DNA from 3 places in the Sphingobium sp. TomTYG46 genome. Region 3 is predicted to be linked to each of the others. Evidence: riboswitches for the same ligand, from Rfam matches in the RefSeq annotation. Region 3 holds a riboswitch; each other region holds the start of a gene.
The links. Region 3 has a riboswitch for cobalamin ahead of ACZ5YV_RS17300 (TonB-dependent receptor). Riboswitches for the same ligand answer to the same signal wherever they lie in the genome.
Positions count from the first base shown of each region.

Region 1 (10,112 bases), on a different replicon from region 3:
CTCGGGTGACAGGCGGGAGAGCGGGCCAAGATGCGGCATGCGCCCGAGCGCCACAAGGCGTTCGACGAGCAAGGGCCAGTGCAGCGTCTGGCCCTGCGGCAGATAGGCGACGCGGCGCGCTATGTCCTTGCGGCTGAGGCTGGTGATCGGGCTGCCGTCGATCCAGACTTCGCCGCTTTCCGCGCGGACGAGGCCAAGCAACGCGCGGATCAGGGTCGATTTGCCCGCGCCATTGGGGCCGATGATGCCGACCAGTTGCCCCGGCTCCAGCACCGTGGTGACGCCGGTCACGGCGGGATGGCGGCCGAGGCGGACGGACAAGCCTTCAGTCCGGAGGGTCACCATAGCCGCCGCTCCCGCATGAGGTGGACGAGGAAGACGGGGACGCCGAGCAATGCGGTCAGGACGCCCAGCTTCAACTCGCTGCTGGTGGGGATGAGGCGCACGCCGATGTCCGCGAGCGTCAGCAGCGCCGCGCCGCCGAGCAGCGAGGGGAGCAGGATGGCCGAAGGGGAGCGATCCGTCAGCGGGCGGACCAGATGCGGCACGATGAGGCCGACGAAACCGATCGCGCCCGATACCGCCACCGCTCCGCCGACGCCGATCGCGACGCCCAGCATCATGCGCAGCCGCGCCTTTCGCAGATCCACGCCCAGAGCCTGCGCGCCCTCCTCCCCCAAGGTCAGCGCATCCAGGCTGCGCGCATCAGCGATCAGCAGCGCTGAGCCGAGGATGACGCAGGGCAGCGCGATCCAGACATGGGCGTAGCTGCGGTTCTCGAGGCTGCCCATCAGCCAGCTCATGATCTCCATCGCGGCGAAGGGATTGGGCGACAGGTTGAGGGACAGGCTGATCCCTGCACCGGCCAGCGTCGCGACGGCTATGCCTGCAAGGATCAGGGTGAGTGGGCTTTCCGATGGGCCTGCGAGGAGGAACAGCGCGGCGATGGCGATGAGGCTGGTGGTGATGGCGAGAGCGGGGAGGATGAGCGGGTGAAGCTGTGCCAGGCCGAAATATAGGGCGCAGACGGCTCCGAGAGCGGCCGCGTTGGAGGCGCCGAGGACCGAGGGTTCGGCGAGCGGGTTGCGGAGATAGCCCTGAAGCGCGGCTCCCGCGAGGCCGAGCATCGCGCCGACGATCAGGCCGAGCAGCATGCGCGGCAGGCGCAGGTCGATGAGGATAGCGCGAGCCACCTCGTCACCGCCGCCGGTGAGGACGGCTAGGATGCGGGCGGGCGAGAGTGAGACGGCCCCCAGCGTGAGGGAGCCGAGCGCCGCAGCCAAGGTTAGGCCGATCAGAAACGGCAACAGCAGGGGATGGCGTCGAGCGCTCATGGCTTGCGCCCTCCGAAACCGCTGTTAGGAATCGTAGTGCTCCTGCGAAGGCAGGAGCCCAGTTCCTGCGTCTGAGCTGGGCTCTCACGAGCCACTCGTCTCGTTCGAGTGCCTTCGCAGGAGCACGGCAAGTTGCAGAGGCAGGATTGATGCGCAGAAAGATCATCGCGGCGCTTTGTGCGCTCAGCCTGACCGGCGCTGCCCCCGCGCCGCCCAAGCGTATCGTGTCGCTCAACACCTGTTCCGACCAATATGTGCTGGCGCTCGCCGATCCGGGACAGATCGCGGCCTTGAGCCCCTATGGGCATGATCCGGAACTGTCGGCGGCGGTCGCCAAGGCGCGGCGTTTCCCGGTGCTGACACGCCCGGCCGAAGAGGTATTGGCGCTGCGTCCCGATTTGGTGATCGGCTTTCCCGATGGCGCTGGCGGCGTTGTTGGCGCGCCGGATGGGCGATGGCGCAAGCTGGGGCTGGCGAGCGCGGACAGTTTCGCGGCGATCCGCACCCAGATCCGGCAGGTGGCAGCCATTGTCGGCCATCCCGCGCGAGGCGAGGCGATGATCGCGGGCATGGAGCGCGACCTTGCCGCCCTGCCCCGGTCCCGGCGCGGCGGCGTTGCGGCCTATTATCAGCGGCGCGGCTATATGACCGGGACCGGCACTTTGTTCGATGAGTTGATCCGGCGCGCAGGCCTCACCAATCTGGCGGCGAAGCTGGGCAAACCGGCGCTGGCGCAGGTGCCGCTGGAGGAAATGATCGCCGCCCGGCCCGACTATCTGATCGTGGAAGAAGGTAGCGAAAAGGTCGTCGATCAGGGGACGGAGATGCTGCACCACCCGGTGCTGCGATCCATCCTGCGCATCCGCGTGCCGCAAGCCTGGACGGTGTGCGGCGGTCCTGCTTATGTGCAGGCCGCGCGCAGCATCGTGACGCAGGCGGATGCTGCGGGCAGGCGTTGAGGGGCGAAGCGTCACGCCCGCCCCTCTTTCCCGTCATCAGAAGCGGACACGTGCGCCGGCATAGGCCGACCGGCCGTAGGTGTTGTAACCATAGACCGTCGCGTATTCCTCATCGGTCAGATTGTCGATGCGGCCGTAGATTTCGAGATGTTCATTGATGGGCAGCGAAGCGCGAATGTCGAGCCGGGCATAGCCATCCAGACGCTGGGTGTTGGCGAAATCGTTAAAGCTGTCGCCGACCATGGTGAGCGTCGCGCCGGTCGATAGGCCGAACGCCCATTCATAGTCAGCCGAGACGCTGACCGCATCCTTGGCGCGACGGGGGAGACGCTTGCCTTCGTTGAGGCCGCCTTCGGAGCGATCGATCGCGTCGATATAGCTATAGGCGGCAGTGACGGTAAGCGCATCGACGGGCTTCAGCGTGACGGCGGCTTCCACGCCCCTCGCACGCGTGCGCGTAAGATTGACGTAGCGGCCAAACGGCGGGGCGAAGCCGTCGAAATAGATCTGGTCGCGGGTATCGCGGCGGAACGCGGTGACAGAGATCATCGCCCGGCCACCATCCAGATTCTGGTCGAAGCCCACATCATAGCTTTTCGACCGTTCAGGCTTCAGATCGACATTGCCATAGGTGCCGTCGTAGATCTGGTAGAGGGAGGGTGCCCGGAAGCCTTCGCCATAGCTGGCACGGATGTTGGTACGGCCTTCATTGGGCGTGTAGTTTGCGTTTGCGCCCAGCGTCGTCTCGCCGCCGAACTGGCTGTGATCGTCATGGCGCACGCCGCCGGTCAGCGACAGCCCCGAAAGCGGCTTCACCACGGCCAGGGCATAGACGCTGTCGATGTTGACCTTGGCCGCGCTGACGACCTTGTCGCCTGTGAAGAAGTCGTAATAGAAGGAATCATAGTCCGGGCGTTCATGCTCGTAGCCCAAAATCAGCTTGGCCTGATCCACCGGCTGATAGACACCTTCATATTCGAAGCGCAGATTGGTGCCCGAATAGCCATAGTCCGGCGCGGTGGAGCTGGGCGCGAAGAAATAATCGCGATCGTTGCGGAACCAGGTAACGGCCGCACGTTGCGTCAGCTTGCCATCGAATGACGCAAGGTTGATCCCAGCATAGCCGACATATTGATCGAGCTTGCTGCTGTCCGTGGATTCCACCGGCGCGCCGAAGAAGATGTCGGTGTCGAGGTTCGCATGGATATAATAGCCGCGCAGGTCGAGGCTGAGATTGTCCGTGAACGCCAGTTTCAGCTTCGCGTGGGTGGCAATATTCTCATAGCCGTCCTTTTCCGTGCCGCCCTTGGCCGCAGAGATGCCGTCGGTGTGGAAATAGGCGACGCCAGCGCTGCCCGAGGCAATGCCCGCGCTGCCCGACACATCTGCTTTCGCATTCAGGGTGTCCGCATAGCCATAATCCACCGAGGCGGTGCCGCCAAAGCCTTCACCCGGTTCGGCTGACATAATGTTGACGACGCCGCCGATCGCCTGGCTGCCATAGACGACGGAGTTGGAACCGCGCAGCACTTCGATGCGGCGGATATTGCCGGTCAGCAGATTGCCGAAGTCATAGGCATCGCCAATGATGCTGGGGTCATTGATCTTGACGCCATCCAGCAGCACCAGCGTTTGCGTCGTTTCCGCGCCCCGGATCGAAATGCCGGTCACGCCGCCTACGGCGTCGGCCCGGTTGAAACGAATGCCCGGCGTGGTGGCGATCAGGTCCGCGACGCTGACGTTCTGGCGGGTTTCGATCGTCTTTGCATCGATGACGGTGATGGCTTGGCCGACTTCGTCGGTCGGCTGCGCAATGCCCAGTGCGGTGACGACGATTTCGTCGGCGTCTTCGGCAAGCGCTGGGGTGGCGGCGAGGAGCGCCAGCAGTGAAATTCCGGTCCTGATCATGTTCTTGTCTTCCCTGAGCGTCATGCGACATGAGCCCAGGGCATCCGCGTAAGCGGTCAATGCACGGAAGAAGGAGACGCCAGCCCCGTCCCGCGCACCGATGCGGCCCTGCGCCGCTTCGTCGCTCAGACGGAAAACACCGTGCCTGGACCGATCCCTGGACCCAAGGCAAGAGCGACCCTGCGCCGGCAGGTCTCCTGGCTCGCGGGTCGTCGCGGCGATGCACGGGCCTTCCCGGACGCGTGTCCAGTGGCTGGTCCCCCTCGCCTTCCCCTTTTGAAGGTCGCGGGTTTCCGGGTGCATCGCGCTCACCGCTTACAGTTGCAGGGGCAGCTGCGGATTTGGACGGATGAGCCGTCCGCACCACATTCCCTTTCCGGCGCGATCTTCTTTTCATGAACGGTTGCCCGCTCACGCCGCGCGCCATAGGGGAAAGTGAAGGTTCTGCCAAGGAGTGGATCGATGCGATTGCTGGGCGCGGTGCTGGCCGGAGGGCGATCCAGCCGGTTTGGGAGCGACAAGGCGCTGGCGCTGATGCCGGACGGGCGCACGCTGATCGAACATGCGGTGGCGGCGATCGCGCCCCATGTGGAGGCGGTGGTGGTCTGCGGACGGACGGTCGAGGGTATGACCAGCCTATCCGATCGGCCCGCGCCGGATATGGGACCGCTGGGTGGGCTGAACGCGGCGCTGCATCATGCGCAGAGCGAGGGCTATGACGCGGTGCTGACGACGGGGTGTGACATGCCGGTCTATCCGGCGGCGCTGGTGGAGGCGCTGGCAGGAGAAGGCGCTGCGGTGTTGAAGGGGCAGCAATTGGCGGGGTTCTGGCCTGTCGGGCTTGCAGATGAAATGGACGCGCATCTGGCTGAGGAGAATAGCCGGTCGATATTCGGCTGGCTGGAGCGGATCGGCGCGCGGATCGTGGAGCGGGCGGATATCGTCCTGCCGAATATTAATCGACCGCAGGATCTTGCCGGATTGCCAAAAAGCTAGCCACCGCGTGCTCCTGCGAAGGCAGGAGTCCAGTTCTAACGGCGCAAATGGGCTCCTGCTTTCGCAGGAGCACCTAGGCTCAGGACCTATTAAATTGCTTGCAGGGATGCAGATCGGTTGATTCAATGGCGGCGCAAGGAGGCGTTGTCATGAGTGATCTGATCTGGTTGTCGGAGGCGCAGATGCGCCGGATCGAGCCATATTTTCCGCTGTCCCACGGCGTGCCGCGGGTGGATGATCGTCGGATCATCAGCGGTATCATCTTCGTCATCAGGAACGGCTTGCGATGGCGCGATGCGCCCGCCGACTATGGTCCGCCAAAGACGATCTATAATCGTTTCATCCGGTGGAGCCGGCTCGGGGTGTTCAACAAGATCTTCTCTGCCCTTTCAGCGAAGGGCGGGAAGCCCGATCAGTTGATGATTGACGCGACGCACCTCAAGGCACACCGGACGGCGGTCAGCCTGCTCAAAAAGGGGCTGTTCCCAGACATATCGGACGCACCAAGGGCGGCCTGAACTCGAAGCTCCACGCTGTGTGCGATGGCAAGGGCAGGCCATTGGTCAGGCTGAGCGAGGGACAGATGAGCGACTATAAGGGGGCCGCCCTGATGCTCGACGCCTTGCCTCGGGCCAAAGCTCTACTCGGTGATCGAGGTTATGACGCCGACTGGTTCCGCAAGGCGCTCGCCGAACGCAACATCACCGCCTGCATCCCGTCAAAGAAAAACCGAAAGGTCACGATCCCGCACGATGCCGTGCTCTATCGCCAGCGGCACAGTATCGAGAACATGTTCGGCCGACTCAAGGATTGGCGGCGCGTACACACTCGCTACGACCGTTGCGCCCACACCTTCATGTCCGCCATCTGCATCGCAGCAACCGTCCTCTTCTGGCTCAATCAATGAGTCCTGAGCCTAGTTACATCATCAGAACAGCAAACCCACGGGCTCCACCGGTCTGAACCTGCCGATACCCCTTACCTTCCTTCCAACTAAGGCAGGTGCATCGACAGGCTCAAGGCAAAGATGTGGAGGGCAAGTTCAAACCTGTAGGGCGACGCTCGCGGCGATCTCCATAGGCATGGTCGTGCCCGCCACCGCTTCACCAATCAGAAGCAGGGTCGGATCTTCATCGCTGATCGTGGCCACCAGGAAGGCAAGCGCTGACAGCTTGCCCCTGATCAGGCGTTCGGTGGGCAGCGAGACGTTGACCGCCACCATCACGGGGGTTTCGGGATCGCGTCCGGCGGCGATCAGCTGGCGGCTGATCTCTCCGGCAGCAGCGCGGCCCATATAGATGCCGAGCGTGCCACCGGGGCGGGCGAGCGTTTCCCAGTCGAGCTTGAGCGGCTCACCAGCTCTCAGATGCGCGGTCACCAGCGTCAGGCCGCGCGCCTTGCCGCGCAGGGTGAGCGAGGCGTTGCCGCTTGCTGCCGCCGCGCTGGCGGTGGTGATGCCGGGGCAGATGCGGAAGCGGATGCCATCGGCGGCGAGATGCTCCATCTCTTCGGACGAGCGGCCAAAGACGGACGGATCGCCACCCTTAAGGCGCACGACGCGCTTGCCCGCCTTGGCAGCGGCGAGGAGCAGGTCGTTGATGCTTTCCTGATCCTTGCTGTGGCGGCCGGAGCGCTTGCCGACGCTGATGCGCTCGATGCCCTGCGGGATGAGGTCGAGGACGCCGGGTCCGACCAGTGCGTCGTAAAAGACGATGTCGGCCGCCGCCATCAGCTTTTCGGCCTTGCGGGTCAGCAGATCGGGATCGCCGGGACCTGCGCCGACCAGCCATACTTCACCGGGGGCGATAAGTTCATTCGGCTGCATGGAGCGTCTCCTGCGGGATTTGGGCGAGGATGTTGGCAAGCGCGGGGCGGCAGGACCCGCAATTGGTGCCCGCGCCGATCGCCTTGCCGATGGCGGGAACATCGACCAGGCTCTGGTCGCGGATGGCCGCGACGATCTGGTTGAGGCCGATGTCGAAGCAGACGCAGATGGTCGGGCCTTTGTCAGGCTGGCTGCCGGGGCCTCGCGCGGCGAGGACGGAAGCGCCCACCTCTTCGGCTTCGAGCTGGCCGATGAGCCAGTCGCGCGAGGGGAGCAGGCCGGTGCGGGTGACGAAGAGGACGCCTGCCAGCTTGCCATCCTTGATGATCGCAACGCGGCGGGTGCCTCGCGACATGTCGATGGCCTCGACCCGGTCGCCCTTGGGCAAGCAGGCTTCGAGGCGGGCGGGATCGCCATTGCCCGCGACTTCGTAGAGCGCGCCGCCAGGCACGGTGACCTTCGTGGCCCAGAGGCAGGGGACCTTGGCGGGCTGCTCACCGCGCAGGATGAGGAAGCCCTTCCACTCGGTCGCGACCTTTTCGATGCTGGCGGGCGTCGATTTGAAGCCCGGCTGGCCGGAATGCGGATCGACCAGCGGCCGGGGCAGCAGGCCGGTGCGGCCGCCGGTCGAGATCTGATCGGTCCAGTGGATCGGGGTGAAGATTTCGCCGACACGCTGGCCTTCGCTCAATGCCACGCGGAAGATGCTGTTGCCCTGCGCGGTCTGGACGCGAGCGAGGTCGCCATCGCAAATATCCAGCTCCCCGGCATCCTTCGGGTGGATCTCGACCAGCGGTTCCTCGCGATGACGGGCGAGCTTGGGCGAGAGGCCGGTGCGCGTCATCGTGTGCCACTGGTCGCGATAACGGCCGGTGTTGAGCGTCATCGGCCACTGCTTCAGAGGGTCCTGAAGGTCCATCTGCTTGGTGAGGACCAGCCGGGCCTTGCCATCGGCGGTCGAAAAGCGGCCATCCGCAAAGGGCTTGTCGCCACCCCAGCGGAACGGCTCCATCGCCTCATAGGCGTCGTTGCCGATGGTTGCCTGCGCGCGAAGGTTGAGCAGCCGTGCCCCATCATTCTGATAAGCGGTCAGGCGGGCATGTTCGCGCCAGATGTCGGCGGGCCGGTCATAGGCGAAGGCGTTGCGCCAGCCCATGCGGCGGGCGACTTCCTTGACGATCCACCAGTCGGGTTTGGCCTCGCCGGGCAGCGCCAGGAAGGGACGCTGGCGGCTGATGGTGCGGTCGGAGTTGGTGACGGTGCCGTCCTTCTCTCCCCAGCCAGCGGCGGGCAGGCGGACGTCGGCATGGACGCTGGTGTCCGTGTCGGCGATGATATCCGAGACGACGAGGAAGGGCACGGACTCCAGCGCCTCGCGCACGCGGTTTGCATCGGGCAGCGACACGGCGGGGTTGGTGGCCATCACCCACAGCGCCTTGATCCGCCCTTCGTTGATGGCGCGGAACAGGTCCACGGCTTTCAGGCCGGGCTTGGTCGCCATGGTCGGGGCGGCCCAGAAGCGGCCGACCCGCTCCACATTTTCAGGCGCGAAGTCCATATGGGCCGCCAGCGTCGAGGCAAGGCCGCCGACTTCGCGGCCGCCCATGGCGTTGGGCTGGCCAGTGATGGAGAAGGGCGCAGCGCCGGGCTTGCCGATGCGGCCGGTGGCGAGGTGGACGTTGATGATCGCGTTGACCTGATCGGTGCCGCGGATCGACTGGTTGATGCCCTGGCTGAACAAGGTGACGGTGCGCGGAGTGGCGGCGAACAGCTTGTAGAACTGCTCGAGCAGCGCAGGCGCGATGTCGCAGGTCTTGGCCGTGGTCCAGAGATCGTGGCCGGTGCGGATATGCTCCCAGAAGCCTTCGGGCGCATTGAGATGGTCGGCGATGAACGCAGGGTCGGTGACCCCTTCCTGATCGCACCATGCCAGCAGGCCGTTCATCAGGGCAACGTCGGTGCCGGGCTTTACGGCCAAGTGCAGGTCCGCGCCCTCGCAGGTTTCCGTGCGGCGTGGGTCGATCACGACCAGCTTGGTCCCGCGCTCCGCCCGCGCTGCCTGAATGCGCTGATACACGATCGGGTGGCACCAGGCGGTGTTGGAGCCCACCAGCACGATCAGGTCCGCTTCATCCAAGTCGCCATAGGTGGCAGGCACGATGTCCTCGCCAAAGGCCCGGTTATGCCCGGCGACCGCGCTCGACATGCAGAGGCGACTGTTGGTGTCGATGTTCGCCGTGCCGATGAAGCCCTTCATCAGCTTGTTGGCGACATAATAATCTTCGGTCAGCAGCTGGCCCGAGACGTAAAAGGCGACGCTGTCGGGGCCGTAGCGATCGACGGTATCGCGAAATTTCTTCGCGACGAGGTCCAGCGACTTGTCCCAGCTGGCGCGCTTGTTGCCGATCATGGGGTGCAGCAGGCGGCCGGTCAGCCCGACGGTTTCGCCCAGATGCGTGCCCTTGGAGCAGAGGCGGCCACCGTTCGCCGGGTGCTGCTCATCGCCCTTGATCGTGACCGACCGGGGTCCGGTCGGCGTGGCCGAGATGCCGCAACCGACGCCGCAATAGGCGCAGGTGGTGCGGATGGCCTGGTTCATGCTCTTACCTCTTATCCGGGGCTTCGCTTGTCAGGCGGAAGCGATGAGGTGCTCCTGCGAAGGCAGGAGCCCAGTCCTGCGGCCGGAACTGGGTTCCTGCCTTCGCAGGAACACGATCCGTCTCGCACAGGACATGCTCTGAATGGAATTGGGTGGAGGCGCTTGCCGCAAGGGATGGCCAACAAGACACCCCCACCCGGGTCCCCGCCTTTATGGCTGGGGACCGGAAGCTCAAGCTGCCGCCTTCAGCGCCGCCGGGCGGGCGATCAGGATGCGGCCGCCTTCCTCCTTCACGGCGATGGTCGGCGTGCAACCTTCGTCATTGCCCTGCGCCTCGCCCGTCTTCAGGGCGATGTTCCAGTTGTGGAGCGGGCAGGCGACGCTGTGGCCATGGACGATGCCCTGGCTCAGCGGGCCCTTCTTGTGCGGGCATTCATTGACCAGCGCGAAGACCTTGTCATCGCTGGTGCGGAACACGGCGATTTCCTTTT
Region 1 is NZ_AP027324.1:93,741-103,852, reverse strand. It holds gene ACZ5YV_RS00515 (ABC transporter ATP-binding protein) at 1-345, opposite strand, end outside; gene ACZ5YV_RS00510 (FecCD family ABC transporter permease) at 339-1,334, opposite strand; gene ACZ5YV_RS00505 (ABC transporter substrate-binding protein) at 1,484-2,293, shown strand; gene ACZ5YV_RS00500 (TonB-dependent receptor plug domain-containing protein) at 2,330-4,201, opposite strand; cobalamin riboswitch at 4,372-4,644, opposite strand; gene mobA (molybdenum cofactor guanylyltransferase) at 4,664-5,197, shown strand; one part of gene ACZ5YV_RS00490 (IS5 family transposase) at 5,347-5,680, shown strand; one part of gene ACZ5YV_RS00490 (IS5 family transposase) at 5,680-6,104, shown strand; gene cobA (uroporphyrinogen-III C-methyltransferase) at 6,240-7,022, opposite strand; gene ACZ5YV_RS00480 (molybdopterin-dependent oxidoreductase) at 7,009-9,621, opposite strand; gene nirD (nitrite reductase small subunit NirD) at 9,853-10,112, opposite strand, start outside.
Region 1: it holds a riboswitch for cobalamin, as region 3 does, so the genes downstream of both, ACZ5YV_RS00500 (TonB-dependent receptor plug domain-containing protein) here and ACZ5YV_RS17300 (TonB-dependent receptor) in region 3, are expected to answer to the same signal.

Region 2 (10,112 bases), on a different replicon from region 3:
CGCCGTGCCACTGTCATGTTCGCGGTTTTGATCGCCTGCAATATCGGCCTGTGGCTCTTTGCCCTGCTGATCTTTGCGGGCAACACGATGATGCTGGGCACCGCCCTGCTCGCCTGGAGCCTGGGGCTGCGCCATGCGGTCGATGCCGATCATATCGCGGCGATCGACAATGTGACCCGCAAGCTGATGCAGGAAGGGCAGCGGCCGCTGACCGTGGGCCTGTGGTTTGCGATCGGACATAGCGCGATCGTGCTGATCGCCGCCGTGCTGATCGCCGTCGCCGCCAATGCGCTGAGCAGGGTCGAGGCGGCGGGCGAGATCGGGGGCACGATCGCCACGGTCATCTCTGCCACATTCCTGTTCGCCATCGCGGCGATGAACCTGATGATCCTGCGATCGGTCCTGAAGACCTTCAACCATGTTCGCAATGGCGGCACCTATGTCGATGAGGACATGGACATATTGCTGGGAAACCGGGGGCTGCTTGCGCGCCTGTTCCGGCCGCTCTTCCGGCTGGTCACGCGAAGCTGGCACATGGCGCCGCTGGGCTTCCTGTTCGGCCTCGGCTTCGACACGGCGACGGAGGTCGCGATCCTCGGCCTGTCGGCGGGTCAGGCGGCGAGCGGCCTTTCGATCGCGACGGTGCTCATCTTCCCCCTGCTCTTTGCCGCAGGCATGGCGCTGATCGACACGGCGGACGGGGCGCTGATGATGGGCGCCTATCAGTGGGCGTTCGTGAAGCCAATCCGCAAGCTCTACTACAACATCACCATCACGCTGGTGTCCGCGCTGGTCGCGATCGTCATCGGCGGCATCGAGGCGGCGGCGTTGCTGGGCGACAAGCTGGGGCTGACCGGCGGCGTCTGGTCGGTCGCGGCCGATCTGGGTGAGCATTTCAACAGCCTCGGCTTCTTCATCGTCGGCCTGTTCGCGGCCTGCTGGCTGGTGAGCTGGATCATCTACCGCTGGAAGCGCTTCGACGAGATCGACGTGCTCCTCCCCAATCAAGGACAAACAATATGAGCAAGGTTCCCGCCACGGTCATCACCGGATTCCTGGGCGCCGGAAAGACGACACTGATCCGCCACCTGATCGAAAATGCGGGCGGGCGGCGGCTGGCGCTCATCATCAACGAATTTGGCGATGTCGGCGTCGATGGATCGCTGGTGAAGGGCTGCGGGGATGAGACGTGCCCCGATGAAGACATTATCGAGCTGGCCAATGGCTGCATCTGCTGCACCGTGGCGGACGATTTCCTGCCGACGATGCAGCGGCTGCTGGACCGCGACGTGCCGCCCGATCATATCATCATCGAGACATCGGGGCTGGCGCTGCCCAAGCCGCTGGTGAAGGCGTTCCAGTGGCCCGATATCAGGACCCGCGCGACCGTGGACGGGGTGATCGCCCTGATCGATGCGGACGCTCTGGCGGCGGGGCGCTTCGCCCACGACGAGGCAGCGTTGGCCGCTGCCCGTGCGGCCGACCCCACGCTGGATCATGACAGCCCGATCGAGGAACTGTTCGAGGATCAGATTGCCTGCGCCGACCTGGTACTGCTGAACAAGAGCGATCTGGTCGAGCCGGACAGGCTGGCGGAACTGGAGCAGCAACTGGCCGGGGAAGTGCGGCCGGGCGTGCGCATCGTCCGCACCGCGCGGGGGGAGATCGACCCGGCCATCCTGCTGGGTCTCGACGCGGGCGTCGAGGAGCAAATCGACGCACGTCCTTCCCATCATGACGATGAGGGGGATCATGATCATGAGGATTTCGACAGCTTCGTCGTGGAACTGGGGGAGCTGGGCAATCCCGCACCCCTGCTGAGTGCGCTGGAGGAGGTCATAGCCGATCATGACATCTTGCGGGTGAAGGGCTTTGTTGCCATTGCGGGCCGTCCGGCGCGGCTCGTCATTCAGGCTGTGGGACCGCGCATCCAGCAACATTATGACCGGCACTGGCAGGCAGGTGAGGCGCGTAGCTCGCGACTGGTGGTGATCGGTCAGGCGGGGATCGATCGACTGGCGATCGAACAGGTGCTGATGGGCCAGATGGCGGTCGCCTGATGCATTTGCTGACCGCCACGCCCGGCACTGTCTCCAATGGAGAGGAAGCGATCGACCTTGGCCAGACGCCGGGCGACATCGTGCTGCTGACCGTGGCGGACAGCGACCTTGCCTGCTTCGCCAGCGCAGCGGCGATGCTGGGGGATGGCGCGCCATCCATCCGGCTGGCAAACCTTCTCCAGCTGAAGCATCCCTATTCGGTCGATCTCTATGTCGAGAAGGTGATTTCTCACGCGAAGTTCGTGTGCGTGGTGTTGCTGGGCGGCAAGAGCTATTGGCCCTATGGCATTGAGGAAATTGCCAATATTGCGCGCGACAAGGGCATCGCGTTTGCCGCGATAGCGGACGGGCGGGAGGATGATCCGGAACTGCGCGCCGCCTCCACCCTGCCGCCGGACATGTGCGATCGGCTGCGCGATTATCTCCGGCAGGGCGGCATTGCCAATGCCACGGCATTTCTGAAGACCGCCGCCCGGATCGCAGGACTGGAGGCAGGAGCGCCCGACGCGCCGGTGCCGGTCGCCGACGCGGGGCTGTACCTGCCCGGCGTCGAACGGCCGACGCTGGAACAGGTTAGGGCTGGCTGGATATCGGGGCAGCCGACAGTGCTGTTCCTCTTCTATCGCGCCTTGCTGATCGCGGGCACTCTGGAAGCGGTGGACGCGATGGTGGCCGGGTTGCGAGCTGAAGGGCTCAATGTCCTGCCGGTCTATGTCCGGGCGCTGCGGGAGCCCTTTGCTCGAGACTTTCTGGATGGGGTGATTGGGGCGGTTCAGCCCGACGTCATCCTGAACGCCACGGCCTTTGCCGCGTCCGCGCCGGGCGAACCGCGTACGCCGTCCATATTGGAGAAGGCCGACTGCCCCGTGCTCCAGACGCTGTTCGCCAGCGCGGAACAGGCCGCGTGGCAGGACAGCGCGCGGGGGCTGGGTCCGCGCGACCTGGCGATGCATATCGCCTTGCCCGAAGTGGACGGACGCCTGTTCACCCGGGCGGTCGCGTTCAAGGCCGCCGCCCGATTTGATGCGAGGACGCAATGCAGCATCGTCGTGCCGCAGCTTCTGGCCAACCGTGTCCGCTTTGTCTCTCAACTGGCTGCGAACTGGGCAAAATTAAGCCGAGCGCCTGTGGAAGATCGCCATGTCGCGCTGGTCCTTGCCAATTACCCGAACAGGGATGGACGGATTGGCAACGGCGTGGGGCTCGACACGCCGGAAAGCGCTGCGGCGATCCTGCGCGCGCTAGCGGAGGCTGGTTATGCGACGGGCGACGCGCCGACCGATGGCGCGGCGCTGATGCGGCATATGACCGGGAGTGATGCGACATGCTCGCTCCCGTTGGCGGAGTATCGAGCGGCGTTCGATGGTTTTCCGGAGGGCGTCCGAAAGGCCGTCACTGAACGGTGGGGCAAGCCAGAGGACGATCCATTCTGCCGCGAAGGAGCTTTCCGCCTGCGGGTGCATCGTTTCGGCCATGTCGCCGTCGCGGTGCAGCCCTCTCGCGGCTATGATGTCGATCCCAAGAGCAGCTATCATGACCCGGCGTTGCCGCCGCCGCATGCCTATCTGGCCTTTCATATCTGGCTGGCGCAGGAATTTGGCGTCCATGCGGTGGTGCATGTGGGGAAGCATGGCAATCTGGAGTGGCTGCCCGGCAAGGCCATCGCGCTATCGGAAAACTGCTTCCCGGAAATCTGCGCCGGGCCGATACCGCAAATCTACCCCTTCATCGTCAATGATCCGGGGGAAGGCACGCAAGCCAAGCGACGGATCGGCGCGTGCATCATCGACCATCTGACGCCGCCGCTGACACGTGCCGAGACCTATGGCCCGTTGAAGGAACTGGAGGCGCTGGTCGATGAATATTATCTGGCGGCGGGGATGGACCCGCGCAGGCTGGAAACGCTGCGCCGGGACATATTGGCGCTGGCGGCGTCTCAAGGGCTGGACAAGGATGCGGGCGCGCAGGGCAGCGGAGACGATGCCTTGGCAGCGATCGACAACTATCTGTGCGAATTGAAAGAAATGCAGATTCGGGACGGATTGCATATCTTTACCCGCTCGCCCGAAGGTGCGCTGCGCCGGGACTTGCTGATCTCCCTCGCCCGCTGCCCCAGGGGTCTGGACGAGGATCAGCAATCGCTGCTGCGGGCTCTGGCGGACGATCTGGAGTTGGGCTTCGATCCGCTGGATTGCGGCATGGGCGCTTCATGGGAAGGCGCGCGACCGGAGGTGCTGGGCAGCGTGGCGGACGATGCGTGGCGCAGCGTGGGGGACACGGTCGAGCGGCTGGAACTCTACGCCATCCAGCTGATCGACTATGGCAAAGAAGCGCCGGGACCGCATAGCGCGGCGGTTCTGGGGGCTGTGAGGAAACAGCTTGCGCCTCGCGTGGATGCCTGCGGCGACGCGGAAAAGGCGGGGCTGCTCCGCGCACTCGATGGCAAGTTCGTGCTGCCCGGCCCTTCCGGCGCGCCCACGCGCGGGCGTCCCGATGTGTTGCCGACCGGGCGGAATTTCTATTCGGTCGATACGCGCGCGGTGCCGACCGTGGCCGCCTGGAATCTGGGCCAGCGGTCGGCCGACCTCATCGTGCAGGACTATCTCCAGCGCGAAGGCGATTATCCCCGCGCCATGGCCCTTTCCGCATGGGGCACGGCGAACATGCGCACGGGTGGGGACGACATCGCGCAGGCATTGGCCCTGATGGGCGTGCGGCCCCGGTGGGACTGGGCATCGGGGCGGGTCGTCGGATTTGAGGTGATGAAGATCGCCGAGTTGAACCGACCGCGCGTGGACGTGACGCTGCGCGTGTCGGGCTTTTTCCGCGACGCCTTTCCCGAACAGATCGACCTGATCGACAGCGCCGCGCGCGCCGTGATGGCGCTGGATGAACCCGATGAAGACAATCCCGCTGCGGCGAGGCAGCGGGCGGAGGCGGCTGCGCTGATTGCGGAGGGGACGTCTGAAAAGGCGGCGCTGCGTCGCGCCGGGGCTCGCGTTTTTGGATCGAAGCCGGGTGCATATGGTGCGGGTTTGCAGGCGATGATCGACGAGCGGTTGTGGCATGATCGATCGGACCTTGCGAACATCTATCTCGATTGGGGCGGCTATGCCTATGGTGGCGGGGTCGAGGGCGACGCGGAACGAGACCTTTTCAGCCAGCGCCTGAGCGATGCCGACGCCCTGATCCAGAATCAGGACAATCGCGAGCATGACCTGCTCGACAGCGACGATTATTACCAGTTCGAGGGCGGGATCGCAGCGGCGGTCGAGCATCTCTCCGGCCGCAAGCCGCTCAGCTATCATAATGACCATAGCCGACCCGAGCGGCCCGTCGTCCGCACGCTGGAGGATGAGATCGGCCGGGTGGTGCGGGCGCGGGTCACCAATCCCAAATGGATCGCGGGCATGATGCGGCACGGTTACAAGGGCGCGTTCGAAATGGCCGCCTCGGTTGATTATCTCTTTGCCTTTGCCGCGACGACCCATGGCGTGAAGGATCATCATTTCGACGCCGTCCACGCCGCCTTCATCGAGGATGAGGTGGTGCGCGGCTTCATGGCGGACGCCAACCCCGCCGCGCTGCGCGAAACCGCCGCGCGCCTCCGCGAAGCGCTGGACCGGGGGCTGTGGCGGCCACGGTCGAACAGCGCGGCCATGCTCCTCGCTCAACTCAAGGAACCGACATGATCGAACGCACCCCCGAACAACATGCCGAAAAGATGAAGAAGAAGCAGGCCGCCCATGACAAGATCATGGCCACCAAGACGCAGGAAAAGGGCCTGCTGATCGTCCACACCGGCAAGGGCAAGGGCAAGACGACCGCGGCGCTGGGCATGGTCGTGCGCGCGATCGGCCATGGCAAGAAGGTCGGCGTCGTCCAGTTCGTCAAGGGCGCAATGACCACCGGAGAAAAAGTCGTGTTCGATGCGTTTCCAGACAATGTCACGTTCAAGCCCATGGGCGAAGGCTTCACCTGGAACACGCAGGACAAGACCCGCGACATCGCCCTCGCCCGTGAAGCATGGGACGAGGTAAAGCGGATGATCGCCGATCCGGCCTATGATATGGTGCTGGCAGATGAGCTTAATATCGTCCTGCGCTATGACTATCTGCCGGTGGGGGAAGTGGTCGAGGCGGTGACTGCGAGGGACGAAATGAAGCATGTGCTCATCACCGGCCGCAATGCGCCCGAAGCGCTGATCGAAGCGGCCGATCTCGTCACCGAAATGACGTTGGTCAAGCATCCCTTCCGCAGCGGCGTGAAGGCACAGGCAGGAATAGAATTCTGACATGAGTGGACCCGCCATAACCCCGATCGACAGCGCGCAGTTCGAGGCGCTGGTGCGGGCGCGGCGGGACATTCGCCATTTCAGGACCGATCCCATCGACGAGGGCGATGTCGAATGGCTGCTAAGCATGGCGCATCGCGCGCCATCGGTCGGATTATCGCAGCCATGGCGCTTTGTGCGGATCGAGACGGAGGGGCTGCGGGAGAGGCTGGCGCTTCATGTCGATGCGCAGGTGAGGGAAGCGGGCCGGGAGTATGAGGGCGATCAGGACAAGCTCTACCGTAGCCTGAAGCTGCACGGCCTCCGCGAGGCGCCAGTGTTGTTCGCAGTCTATTGCGACGATGGGACGGAGACGGGCCATCATCTGGGCGCCGCCACCATGCCCGAAGCGCGCCGCTATAGCTGCGTCATGGCGGTGCATACGCTGTGGCTGGCGGCGCGGACGCGGGGGATCGGCATGGGTTGGGTGTCGATCATGGAAGCGGAAGGCGTGGACGCGATGCTGGACGTTCCGGCCAGTTGGGAGTGTCTTGGGCTGCTCTGCCTCGGACGGCCGGAGAGCGAAGAGGATGCCCCGGAACTGGAACGACGCGGATGGGAACAGCGGACGGATTGGCATTCAGTGGTGGTGCGGCGTTAGCGCAACCCGCTCCCACCTATTCGCCGTTCGGGCTGAGCCTGTCGAAGCCCCTCACTTCTCTTCAAGGAAAGAAAAGCCCTTCGACAAGCTCAGGGCGAACGGGGTGGACGATTCTCCCTACCCCTCACCCAACAAGAACCCCAGCACCAATGTTTCAAACCGTTCCTTGCATTCGATCATCGCCCAATGGCCGCATTTGGGGAACACATGCAGTTCCGAGTTCGGGATCACCCGCATCGGGAACAACGCGCCATCGAGCGGGCTGACCTTGTCGTCGCGGCCCCAGGTGATCAGCGTGGGCGCCTGAATCTTGCCCAGATAATCGATCCTCTGCGACACGCCCGGCCCGCTCATCGACTGCGCGATGAAGCCCAGAGCCGCGCGCGTGTACATCTTGCGGCTGCTCTCCATCGTCACCGGTTCGAGCGCGGCCTTGTAGCGCATGTCGATCAGTTCGTCGGTAATGATCGATTTGTCGTAAACCATCGATTCCAGCCAGGCGATGATGTTCTCGCGCGTCGGGTCCTCGATGAAATCAACAAGTCGGGTCAGCCCTTCATTGGGAAAGGTGGAGGTGATGTTGAACCCGATCCCGCCGATGGTGATGTAGCGCTGCACCCGCTGCGGATGAGATGCCGCGAGATGACCACCGACAATGCCGCCATAGCTGTTGCCCAGCACATGTGCTCGATCGATGCCAAGGCCGTCCATCAGCGCAACCACCGCATCGCGCGCCACCGCTACCGGATCGCCATTCACAGGATCGCTTTTGCCATAGCCGGGCGCATCAACGATGATCGTGCGAAAATGCTGGGAAAAGAGCGGCAGATTGCCCTGAAAATTCGCCCAGCCCGTAACGCCGGGGCCTGATCCATGTAGCAGCAGCAGCGCGGGGCCTGATCCAGCCTCATGATAATGAAGGCGGCCATTGGCGGTTTCGAGAAAACGACTGGTCGCTTCGAAGCTGAGATCGCTCATCATCTGCTCTCCATGTTGTTATTCGCAGAAGGGACTAGCCCTGGGGCAAAGCGGGCGCAAGCAAGCCGTCGCTGCCCACTTCCCTTTCGCGCGCATCGCCCTTATGAAGCGCAGCGGATCGGGCTTGCCCGGTCCATCGATCGCGCCGGTGTCCCGCAAGGGACTTAAATGGGAACGCGGTGCGGGAGGTTTCCCTCCCTAATCCGTGGCTGTCCCTGCAACTGTGAGCGGCGAGCAAGGCATGGACCGGCCGGACCCTTAAAACAGGGACGGTCAGCCACTGGAGCGATCCGGGAAGGCCCCATGCCAACGCTATGACCCGCAAGCCAGGAGACCTGCCGGAGCAAAGGTCGCTCTTGCCATGACCCAGGGGATGGTCACGGCTCGGTTCTCCGTTTGAGCGACGAATTCGTGCGGCTACGGCCGTGCAGGCGTGCGGCCTGTCCGCTTGCCTGTGCGTGCCGTCCGCTTGTCGTGGCGCTGGTGCGGGGAGTGCAGGAGCAATGCAGGAGCTGATGCGGCGTGACGCAGCGCGAACCGGCGTGCGCGGCTGGTGTCCGACGGCATGGCGGCCGATGATGGCTGGCGACGGGCTGTTGGTCCGGGTGCGCCCGGCGCTGGGCCGGATGACCCGCGCGCAGGCAGTGGGATTGTGCGAGGCCTCTCTCGCGCTGGGCAATGGGCATATCGACGTTACCAATCGCGCCGCCTTGCAAATCAGGGGCGTGAACGAGGCAGGCCACGGCGCATTGATGGAGCGGCTGGTCGGGCTGGGGTTGGCGGATGCCGATGCGGATCGGGACAGGCAGATTCCCGTCCTCATCAATCCCGATTGGTTACCCGGCGATGACAGCGCCGTCATAGCCGCCGCCTTTATCGCGCGCATGAAGGAGCTGCCCGATCTGCCCGCGAAGGTCGGCTTTGCGATTGATGCGGGGCCTGCCCCGGTCCTGAGCGATGTTCCGGCTGATTTCCGGATCGAAAGAGGGACGACCGGTGCGCTGATCCTACGCGCTGACGGGCGCGCGCATGGCGTGGCTGTGAGCGCAGAGAACGCTGCCGAGAGGCTGATCCGTCATGCCCATTGGTTCGTGGCCAGCGGTGGCGCGCAAGCCGGGCGCATGGCGCGGCATTCCGCCCCGCTGCCTGATATAGCGACCAAGGCCCCTGCCCCAGCCCGGCCTCGCGCTGCTGCCCTAGCCACTGCCCCCGGCCCTTTTTATGCAGCGCCCTTCGGTCGGATCGAGGCGGCTGCGCTCCTTGCCGTGATGGCGGGCGGTGTGGAGGCGGTGCGGCTTACCCCTTGGCGTGGACTGGTGCTGGAAGGCAGCGACGCCCCGTCCGATGATCCGGCCGATACGCGCCTTTCCGCCGATTGCTGCCCCGGTGCGCCAGCCTGCCCGCAGGCGAGCGTCGCCACGCGCGATCTGGCCGCCCGGCTGGCGCCGCATGTTCGCGGACTTCATGTCTCGGGTTGCGCCAAGGGGTGCGCCCGACCTTCGCAGGCGACGGTGGTCCTCACCGGGCGGGATGGCCGTTTCGACCTTGCCCACAATGCGCGCGCAGGTGGGCCGCCGCTGCAAACGGGACTGTCGCCCGACCAGATAATCGCCCTCTTCGGAGCCCAATGATGCCGCATCTCTATGAAACCAACGGGGCGGAAATCTATCGCCAGTCCTTCCGCATGATCCGGGCGGAGGCGGCGCTCGACCGCTTTGCGGCAGAGGAAGAGCGGGTTGCCGTGCGCATGATCCATGCGGCGGGCATGGTTGGCCTCGCGCCGCATATCCGCTTTTCGCCGCGCTTCGCCACGGCCGCAATCGCCGCGCTGGAAGCGGGCGCGCCGATCCTGTGCGACGCCCGGATGGTGTCGGAAGGGATAACGCGCGCGCGCCTGCCCGCTGGCAATCTGGTCCTCTGCACTTTGGCCGACCCGCAAGTGCCTGATCTTGCCCGCGCCATGGCGAATACCCGCTCGGCCGCCGCGCTGGAGCTGTGGCGGCCGCATCTCGCGGGTGCCGTCGTCGCGATAGGCAACGCCCCAACCGCGCTGTTCCACTTGCTCAACATGCTGGAGGACCCCGACTACCCACGCCCGGCGGCAATCATCGGTTGCCCGGTCGGCTTTGTCGGCGCGGCA
Region 2 is NZ_AP027325.1:482,257-492,368, forward strand. It holds gene ACZ5YV_RS15445 (HoxN/HupN/NixA family nickel/cobalt transporter) at 1-1,023, shown strand, start outside; gene cobW (cobalamin biosynthesis protein CobW) at 1,020-2,060, shown strand; gene cobN (cobaltochelatase subunit CobN) at 2,060-5,752, shown strand; gene cobO (cob(I)yrinic acid a,c-diamide adenosyltransferase) at 5,749-6,354, shown strand; gene bluB (5,6-dimethylbenzimidazole synthase) at 6,356-6,994, shown strand; gene ACZ5YV_RS15470 (alpha/beta fold hydrolase) at 7,112-7,975, opposite strand; cobalamin riboswitch at 8,102-8,329, shown strand; gene ACZ5YV_RS15475 (cobalamin biosynthesis protein CobG) at 8,488-9,603, shown strand; gene ACZ5YV_RS15480 (precorrin-8X methylmutase) at 9,603-10,112, shown strand, end outside.
Region 2: it holds a riboswitch for cobalamin, as region 3 does, so the genes downstream of both, ACZ5YV_RS15475 (cobalamin biosynthesis protein CobG) here and ACZ5YV_RS17300 (TonB-dependent receptor) in region 3, are expected to answer to the same signal.

Region 3 (10,112 bases):
TTACGCGCAGGCGTATCGGCGAATCTGATGAGCCTTGGCGCGCTCGACTTTGGTCTGATCGTCGATGGCGCGGTCATCATCGTTGAGAATGCCTTGCGCCGCATGGCTGAAGAGCAACATTATGAGGGCCGGATTCTGACGTTGCAGGAGCGTCTTGCGACGGTCGCTACTGCTGCGCGTGAAATGATCCGCCCGTCGGTCTATGGTCAGGCCATCATCATCCTCGTCTATGTGCCTCTCCTCACCCTCACCGGGGTTGAAGGCAAGACCTTCGTGCCGATGGCGCTTACCGTCATCATCGCGCTCGCTTTTGCCTTCGTGCTTTCACTGACCGCAGTTCCGGCGGCTATTGCCATTTGGCTCTCGAACCGCATCGAGGAGAAGGAAGGCCGGATCATGAGCTGGCTGAAGGCCCGCTACGAACCCGGTCTCGATAAGGCCATGAAGCGCCCGGCGCTGACGATAGGTGCCGGTATCGGCGGCTTCGTCGTGGCTGCCATCGCCTTCATGTCGCTGGGCCAGGTTTTCCTTCCACAGCTTGATGAAGGCAATCTGCTGATCCAAGCTCTGCGTATCCCGGCAACGTCGGTTCAACAGAGCCAGGCCATGCAGGTGCCGATCGAACGCATGATGTCGAAGCAGCCGGAAGTGCAGTTTGTCTTCTCGAAGACAGGCACGGCTGAACTGGCGTCCGACCCCATGCCGCCGAACGCGACGGATATGTTCGTGATCCTGAAACCCCATGCCGATTGGCCGGACCCGAGCCTTGCGAAAGAGGAGCTGATCGCGCGTCTGGAAAAGAACCTGAACGAGTTTCCCGGCAATGCCTATGAGGTCACGCAGCCCATCCAGATGCGCTTCAATGAACTGATCGCGGGCGTTCGTGGCGATATAGCGGTCAAGGTCTTCGGCGACGACTTCAACGCCATGAATAGAACGGCCGAGAAGATCGCCGGCGTTCTCCGCCGCACCAAGGGCGCAGCGGATGTGAAGGTCGAGCAGACCACCGGCCTTCCTATGCTCGACATCCGCGTCAATCGCGACGCCATGTCGCGTCTGGGCGTCACCGCGCAGGATGCGCAGGACATAGTGACGGCCACTCTCGGCGGCCGCACGGCGGGCATGATTTTTGAGGGCGATCGGCGCTTTCCGGTGGTTATCCGGCTTTCGGAAGCTCAGCGTGCCGATCTTTCGATGCTCCAGCAGGTGCAGGTTCCGGTCCCTGGCGGCCAGTTCGTGCCGTTGGCGAGTGTCGCTGACATCAGGGTCGTGGACGGTCCCAACCAGATCAGCCGGGAAAATGGCAAGCGTCGCGTGGTGGTGCAAGCGAATGTCCGTGGCCGTGACATTGCCAGTGTGGTGGAGGAGGCAAAGGCAAATATCGCCAAAGAGGTGCGTCTTCCGGCGGGCAGCTATCTCGAATGGGGTGGCCAGTTCGAGAATCTGGCTTCAGCGCGCGAGCGTCTTCAGCTCGTGATCCCGGCCTGCTTCATCCTGATCATGATGCTCCTCTATGGCGCATTGGGTTCGGTGCGGGATGCCGCGATCGTGTTCACTGGCGTTCCTTTGGCGCTGGTGGGCGGCGTGCTGCTCCTGTTCCTGCGGGGCATGGATTTCTCCATTTCGGCGGCAGTCGGTTTCATCGCGCTTTCCGGTATCGCGGTGCTGAATGGTCTCGTCATGGTGTCATCCATCCAGGATCTCATGCGGAAAGGCATGGATCGGGCCGATGCAGCGCGTGCGGGAGCCATCCAGCGTCTGCGCCCCGTCGTTATGACGGCGCTGGTTGCGAGCCTCGGCTTCGTGCCGATGGCACTCGGCACGGGCGCAGGGGCGGAAGTGCAGAAGCCGCTCGCCACGGTGGTTATCGGCGGCCTCATCTCCGCGACGTTGCTTACCCTGTTCATGCTGCCGACGCTCTACGCGCGCTATGGGCGCAAGGAGATGCCCGGTGAGGAGAATCTGGACGAACCGCAACATCTGACGGGCGGTGTGGACGAACCGCAACCGCAGTTCTGAGGCTCGGACGGGGAGGGTCTTATGCAGCACAGCCCTCCCCGTCCCGCTTCGGAGAAGATCGGGAATATATCATGGTAGAGGAAACCATATTTACGGCGCATAGCTCGATACTGAAAATATGGAGCTTGTTGTCCGACCTTCCTGGCTATGGGCGGTGGCATCCGCATTATCGCGTTCTGAGCGATGCGATCCCCGGCAAGGACTTTCTCTTGTCGTGGCTGATCTTTGATGACCGGCGCGTCAAAATCTTGGTTCGGCTCGATCCTGTCGAGAAACCGCGAACGATAGGCTGGAGCGACGGCATCAGGGGCCTGCTGGTACTCAAGGAACGCTATGAGATCAGCCCAATCGCCAATGGCGCGGAAATACGTCATTCGTTTGAGTGTCGGGGTCTTATTGGCATGCTTCTTGGGAGCATCAAGCGCGGCGGCATCCGCAAAAATATGGCGGTGCAGGATGCGGCTTTCCTGACACACCTAAAAAAGCAGGGGCGCAAGCCGCAGTCTGGCAGGAGTTCTGTCCGCAAACCCGCGCCCGGTGCCCTTTCACGCGGGGCTGACAATGACTGACCGGCGGATCGCTGTGACCCCAGTAGATATACTGCGAAAGACTCTCGCATTGAGGAGGTCATCATGAAGCAAATGCTGCCCATTCTTCTTGCACTGGCAAGCCCAGGCTGCGCGTCACCGATGATCGAAAGGTCGGACGTCGCAATAGAAGTTTCACCGCATTCAAACGCAAAGTTCTCCGCATTGAAGACGATGCGACGCGGAGAGACCATGATCGTGTCGGGCAACATACAGTCCGTCCGTAGCCTGTCGCTAAAAGGGCATGTCGATATTGCTGGCTATGCCAAAGGGTCGAAGGTTCGTTCTGCAACGGCAGACATTCTGTACTTCTCACCCCAACGACCACGGCCCGCTTATTTTCGCGGGCGCTTAGTCGAGGGCGCCGAGAATTTGGATTTGATCAGTGTGTCATATGACGACGGGCCGAAGCACCCGGCAAATGACTGACGAATTGGGACGGATGTTGGGAGAGTAGAAATGCATGACCACAGTGCAGGCGGACACAGCCATAGCCACGACCATACCGCTGGCGCCAACGCCAAGATGCTTTTAATCGCCCTTGTCCTGACGGGCGGTTTTCTGGTTGCCGAGGTTATCGGTGCCTTTGTCTTCAACAGCCTGGCCCTGCTTTCCGATGCGGGGCACATGCTGACCGACGTGGCGGCGCTGGTGATCGCGCTCATGGCGATCCGCATCGGGCAAAAGGCGCCCGATGACAAGCGAACCTTTGGCTATCGGCGGCTCGAGATACTCGCGGCGGCCTTCAACGCGATCATGCTGTTCGCGGTCGCGATCTATGTTCTGGTCGAGGCCATCCAGCGCTTCCGTGAACCGGAGCCTGTCGGTTCGACAGGAATGCTCGTGGTCGCCACGCTGGGCCTGGTCGTGAACCTCATCGCCATGCGCCTGCTCATGGCGGGGAAGGATAAAAGCCTCAACATCAAGGGCGCCTATCTGGAGGTATGGGCCGACATGCTGGGGTCGATCGGCGTGATCGCGGGCGCGTTGGTCATCCGCTTCACAGGCTGGACGCTGGTCGATCCGATCGTGGCCGTGGGTATCGGCCTATGGGTTCTTCCGCGCACATGGATCTTGCTCAAAGATACCACCAATGTTCTGCTGGAAGGCGTGCCAGGGGGGCTGCAACTTGGCGAAATCCGAGCCGCCATTTCGCAGGTGCCCGGCGTCGGCGGCGTGCATGACCTGCATGTCTGGTCGATGACGACCAACGACGCCAGCCTGTCCGCTCATATCGAGATCACCGATCCGAGCCAAAGCGAGGTGGTGCGCAGAGATGTCCAGGCCATGCTTCAGCGTCAGTTTGGGATCGAGCATGTCACGATCCAGACCGAGAGCGAAGCCTGCGCAGACACCCATCATCTTCATCCCTGATGGTTTGTAGCCCTGCTACCGGCTGCCATTCGCCTTCGCTGTTCAGTGGCGTCAGAGATCAACAAGGGCTGCGGCGCCGGTTTGATCGCAGTCTTCTGGCTCCGATCCACACGCCGCTTACGGAGGTCGTCAGGCCGAGGAAGGAAAGTACCCAGAGCAGGACATCCCATGATGGCCGGTGGGAGGTGAGAATGTTCAAATCCCATTTGTGCAGCATGTCGAAAAGCCAGCGGTAAAGGCGACCGCGAGCGTCGATGGAACCAAGCTGCTCGCCGGTCCGGGGATCGAGATGCACCCATGTCTGCGCCGGATCGGTGAACGTGATCCGCAAGACGGGGAGGGATGCCAGCTCATCGGGGCCATACCAATAGGCATCGGGCTGCCTTATCATCTGGACGTTGCCGATGGAGGCTCCAGGCAGCAATTGTGTCGCTGCGCGCGTCAGGGTCGTGGGCGATGCGTTGAAAGGGCGCAGGGTCCGTCCGTCGATCAAGGCGCGTCGCCCCTGCCCGTCCTTCGCGACCATCAGAATTTCATGGCCCGGCGAGGGCATCGCCGTGATCTGGACCGCGCTGGGCATCTGCTTCCCGGCCATGATGAAGGCATTGGACGGGATCGACAGGGTGCCGAGATAATCACGCTGGTTCTTTTCCGCGATGCCTTCGGACCGGAACAGATGCCCCGGATCGACCGAAAGCCAACCGCTGAAGATCCATGCGACGAGGAAAATGCCACCCGCGAGGCCCGCGATATGATGCCAGACCATCCATCCGCGATAGGGTGTTATGCGTCCGCCCTTGTAGCGCCGTCGCCCGAGCCGTGCCCGCAGCAGCCCGATCCAGAAGCCGGTAACGCCGGTCGCGAAGCAAGGCCCCGCGACCCAGAGGATGACCTGTCGCCACAGTGCGCCATCCTGTCGCAATGCCGTGAAATAGAGCCAGTGTGGAACCGCACCCAGCCAGTTCCAGAAGCGTTCGCTGCGGATCGTGTCCTGCACGACATCGCCGGTTCGGGACGAAACGTAGATTTCGGTCCCTGCCCGGTCAGCAAGGGCGATTTGCCACAAGGGGCGGTGTCGGTCGAAGCGTTGGGCGACCGTCCATTGGTCCCGTTCGAAGGAATGGATCGACGCGACGGCGGCCCCGCCGAAACGGCGCGCAGCGCGTTCGGCCATGGCGGCTGTCACAGCCGGCACGGCCTGTCCGGCGGTCGCGGAGATGATCTCAGCTTCCCCGTCCCATGGATTTGTACGCCAGAGAGGTTTGCCGTCGCGCATTTCCAGCGTGAGTGAGCGCAGGCGGCTGCTGTCCGGCGGCGGCGCGGTGACATCGGCCCAGCGGATCGGTTCGAGCCGTGCGATCCGTTCCGCGTCCGTCAGCGACGGATAGGGCACATAGATCATCACCAGGCCCGATAGGAACCACATGGCGAAGAGCAGGCATGTGGCGATGCCGATCCAGCGGTGCCCAAGATAAAGCCAGCGGCGGGCAACATGGCCCGCCGCTGCTTTTCTGGTCGGTTTAGAACCGTGCACGCAGGGACACGTCCACCGAGCGCGGGCGGCCGAGCACCCATTGTTCGTTGTTATAGGCGGTGATCGCGTAGTCCTTGTCGAAGAGATTGTAGAGGCGCAGGTCCAGCGCGACATTGTCGGTCACAGCATAGGACAGGCTGGCGTCGACCACGGCATAGGCCGGCACGCGGAACTGGTTGGCATTGTCTGAATAGCGCTTGCCGACGTAGCGAAGGCCGGCGCGCGTCTGCAACCGCGTAATCGGCTCCCAGCGCAGCCACAGATTGGCGGCGGTTTCCGCGACACCGGGGGGCGTGAGGCCGTTATAATTGGTCGCGCCGCTGATGAAGTCGTCAAACTTCGCATCCAGCACCGTGCCGTTGGCGTCGATGCCAAACCCGTCGGCAAGGTCCACCGAAACCGAGGCTTCGATGCCTTTGGCCGAACGCTGGCCGACCTGCTCGACCGGGCTGGTGAGCGTCTGCTGGGAGAGGAGGCCCTTCTTGACGATGCGATAGGCGGCTAGGGTCGCCGAACCCCGTCCATCGAGGAAGCTCCCCTTCACGCCGAACTCGACCTGATCGCCGGTTGCGTGGCTGAATTGCACTTGACCCGTCGAATAGGTGGTGAGCGTCCCAAGCGGATCGACGCCGGTCGTGTATTGGCCGTAGAGCGACAATGCCGGTGTCGGCTGATAGACTGCGCCTACTCGCCAGGTCGTGTTGTCGAGCCGCTTGTCGAGCACCTGCGTCTCGCTCCGCACATTGCTTGGCGAATAGGCGAAGGTCCAACGGCGGACCCGGTTCTCCTCATAGCGCACGCCGCCGATGATCGAGAATTGGTCGTTCAGCTTCAGCCGGTTCTCGGCAAATACCGCATATTCGCTGGTGCGCGTGCGGAAGCGGGGCGCAATGCCCTGCGTGTCGAAGAACAGGCCCGGCACCGGGTTGAACGGATCGACCGAATCCTCCTGCGGGTCCGACCCGAAATCGTTGCTGTAGGTCAGCTTGACCAGATTGACGTCGAAACCGACAACCAGATCATTGGTGATGCCGCCCGCGACCGGCAGGCTGAGCTTCACCGTGCCCTGATCGCCATATTGGGTCTGGTCATGGACGATGCCCAGATTGTCCGCACGGTCCACCAGGCCGGTCGTTCCGTCATAGCTGTAGCTCTCCAGATTCTTCCAGCGGCGATAGCTGGTCAGGCGATAGGCGGTGTTCGAGATCGTGATTTGCTCGATCGGGGACCAGGTGGCAGTCAGCGTAGCGCGCTTGTCGCGAAAGCGCATCTCCGCGTCGGCGACGTTGAAATTGCGGTCCCGCACCCGCTCATCAATGCGGCCTTCGATCAGAGGCGTGCCGAAATATTTGCTCGGCTTCTGGTCGCCGTCATCATAGCGCAGGGTGAGCGAGAAATTGTCGGTGGGCGCGAATTTAAGCGCGCCCGACAGGGCGTGGCTCTCGGACTGACCGCGATCGACATAGCCGTCCGACCGGCGATAGCTGCCGTCGATGCGGAAGGAGAACATCTCGCCGATCGGGCCGCCTACGCCGGCGGCGGCATGGAAGCTGTCCTGCGATCCATAGCCGATCTCGCCCTGGGCCTCGAACCGCTCGCTATTGGGTTGCCGCAGGATGACGTTGATCGCGCCACCAAGCGCGCCCTGGCCATAGAGGACCGATGCTGGCCCGCTCAGCACGTCGATCCGCTCGGCAATCCAGGGATCGGTTGGATAGGTGATCGTTCCCGCGACAGGAAACAGGCGGATGCCGTCGACCAGTTGAAGCACCGATCCCTGGCCGCTGAAGCCGCGGGCCGCCAGCGCCGTGTTACCATTGCCCGGATCGGCAATATTGGTGATGCCCGGTGCGCGGGTGACGGCATCCTGAAGGGTAAGATCACCGCGCGCGCGCAATTCCTCGCCATCGACAACCGCGATGCTAGCGGGGGTTTCCAGGGGCGTCAGACCAAGCCGGCTGCCGGTGGATTGCGGAATGGCGAGAGCAGGTTGCCGCTGGCCGAAGACGATGATGGTGTCGCTTTCCGTTGCGCTGGCGGCGGAATCGTCGGCGTGGGCGGCGAGCGGCGCGCCCAGCAGCAGTACGGCGAGAGTATAACTGGATATATTGCGGATAGTCTTCTTCATTCTATCATGCCCCGTCGGCGTCATTCGACGTCGGGCAGGGGCGTGCCGTTACGAACGGTCGGCGCGCACCACGGGCGGACGCCTTGGCGCCCGTCGCACGAACCGATGCGGCCCCCACCGCTCGTTCGTCGCTCAGACGGAGTTCACCGTGCCTCGACCATCCCCTGGACCATGGCAAGAGCGACCAGACGCCGGCAGGTCTCCTGGCTCACGGGTCATCGCTTGATGCACGGCCTTCCCAGGCCTCGCAGGATTTAGCGTCCGGCCCAGTGGCTGGCGGATAGGTCAATGCCTATCCGCGCATGTACATCGCGCTCACCGCTTACAGTTGCAGGGACAGCCTCGGATTAGGGTGGCGAACCACCTTCACCGCGTTCCCTATTAAGTCCCTCTCGGGACACCGGCGCGATCATGTCCTGGCCGCTTGGCGCGTCCCGGACGGCGCTCCTGTAGTGAAATTGTGCGGTGCAGACAAGCGGGCATGGGCATTCCCGTTGGCGGTCCATTATCATTCCGTTGCAGGCTTTTGATTTTGGGGCCTGTTCCGGCCCCCTGGCGCAAGAGCCAAGCCGTCTCGGCCTGCGGCCTCCCTTGGCGATCAGGCGGTATCCCCACCCTTCCGCGCTGCGCTTGTGCAGGGCGGGTGATCCCCCTCCCCCTGATCGGCCCCGATTTGCGCCATTCCCCGACCCGCTTCGCCAGCGGGCAGAAGCCGATGGCACCCATCGCCTTCGGCTCCGATTTTGGAAGGGAAACAAGCATATGGCTCGCAGCACCACCCGCAGCGCAAAGGCCGCACGGATCGACATTTACGAGGAAGTCACCAACCAGATTGTGGCATTGCTGGAAGCTGGCACCCGCCCTTGGTCGCCGTCCTGGGCATGCGGGGCCAGTTCGCTTCCGTTGCGTCATGAAGGCACGCCCTATCGCGGCATCAACATCCTGCTGCTTTGGTCCGCCGCCATGATGCGCGGCTATGCCAATCCCTATTGGATGACCTACCGGCAGGCCCACGAACTTGGCGGGCAGGTCAGGAAGGGCGAGAAGGGCAATCTCGTTGTCCACGCGGGCACTTTCACGCCGAAGGATGATGACACCGACCAGCGCCAGAGCGGCGATGATGAGGAGGAGAGCAGCCGCGGCTATCTGAAGAAATATGTCGTGTTCAACGTCGAGCAGATCGACGGCCTCGACATGGGCAAATATCCCGCGCCATCCATCGAGATCAGGAACCGCGACGAGCGTGACAGCGAACTGGATGCTGCCTTTGCCCTCTATCCCGTTCCCTATAGCGAGGGCGGCACCAGCGCATTTTACAACAGCGTCAGCGATCGTATTCAGATGCCCGCCTTTGCCGACTTTGTAAGCGGCAATGCCTTTTTCGCAACCCTCGCTCATGAGGCTGTCCACAGCACCGGCCATAGGGATCGGCTGAACCGCGAAACACTGCATCGCTACGGCGAGAGCCGCGAAATGCGAGCCGCCGAGGAACTGATTGCCGAGATCGGCGCCGCGATGCTGTGCGCCCAGCTTGGCATGGAACCCACCGAGCGGGAAGATCACGCCGCCTATGTCGCGTCCTGGCTGACCGCCTTGCGGAACGACAAGCGCGCCATTTTCAGGGCCGCCACCGCCGCGCAGTCCGCAAGCGAACATATCCTGTCCTACATGGCAGGGCATCCCATCCAGCGCGCCGCCTGACAGCGAAACGGGCAGTGGAATGCCGCTGCCCTCCCCATCCCTATTTCCCAAGGACTGACCCATGAGCCTCGAATTTACCTACGCCGAGAAGATCGAGCGTATCCGCTTCCTCAACGATGCAGCGCGCCAGCAGCCCGGCGTATCGGGCCGTGCAACTATGACGATTGGTTTTGCCTCGCTTGATGAGCGTGACCGTCATGAAGCTGTGTCCCAGATCATTGCTTTCGATCAGTTTGACGAGGGTAACGACCCTTATGCCGAACATGATTTTGGCGCTGTCTATCGCCTTCATACGGGTGAATGGATGCAGCGCCGTCCCGGCAAGGAAGATGCCATCAGTCAGACCATATTCTGGAAAATTGACTGCTATGACAAAGCGTTGGAGTTTGGCAGTGAAGCCCCTTGGGATGACGAACGGACAACGCGCCTGCTGACAATCATGCTGGCGAGCGAGTATTGAATATCGCTGCCGCCCCGCTCGGCGGGGCGGCCATATGGGCTGTTGGTCAATAGCGATTTATTGTGTTTTCGCTCCATTCTGGATAGGATGCTGAGAGGGCAATTTACCATGCTTGAGTTCGACATCGGGGCGGTCAGAGTGCAGATTACGGCGATGGATTTCATGCGGGGTGAGGCGGCTGGCGAGCTTGCTGGCTGATCCCCTTGGTATCCGATGACCCTGCCTCCGCCCATGACGGCGATGAGCCTGTACAGGCCCGGACGGGGCCGGGAGGCATCGCCTTTCTTCCTCCGCGTGATCCTCCCATCG
Region 3 is NZ_AP027326.1:12,745-22,856, reverse strand. It holds gene ACZ5YV_RS17325 (efflux RND transporter permease subunit) at 1-2,019, shown strand, start outside; gene ACZ5YV_RS17320 (SRPBCC family protein) at 2,091-2,588, shown strand; gene ACZ5YV_RS17315 (hypothetical protein) at 2,652-3,035, shown strand; gene ACZ5YV_RS17310 (cation diffusion facilitator family transporter) at 3,066-3,980, shown strand; gene ACZ5YV_RS17305 (PepSY domain-containing protein) at 4,039-5,514, opposite strand; gene ACZ5YV_RS17300 (TonB-dependent receptor) at 5,501-7,642, opposite strand; cobalamin riboswitch at 7,819-8,062, opposite strand; gene ACZ5YV_RS17295 (ArdC family protein) at 8,405-9,343, shown strand; gene ACZ5YV_RS17290 (DUF3768 domain-containing protein) at 9,405-9,803, shown strand; gene ACZ5YV_RS17285 (hypothetical protein) at 10,007-10,112, shown strand, end outside.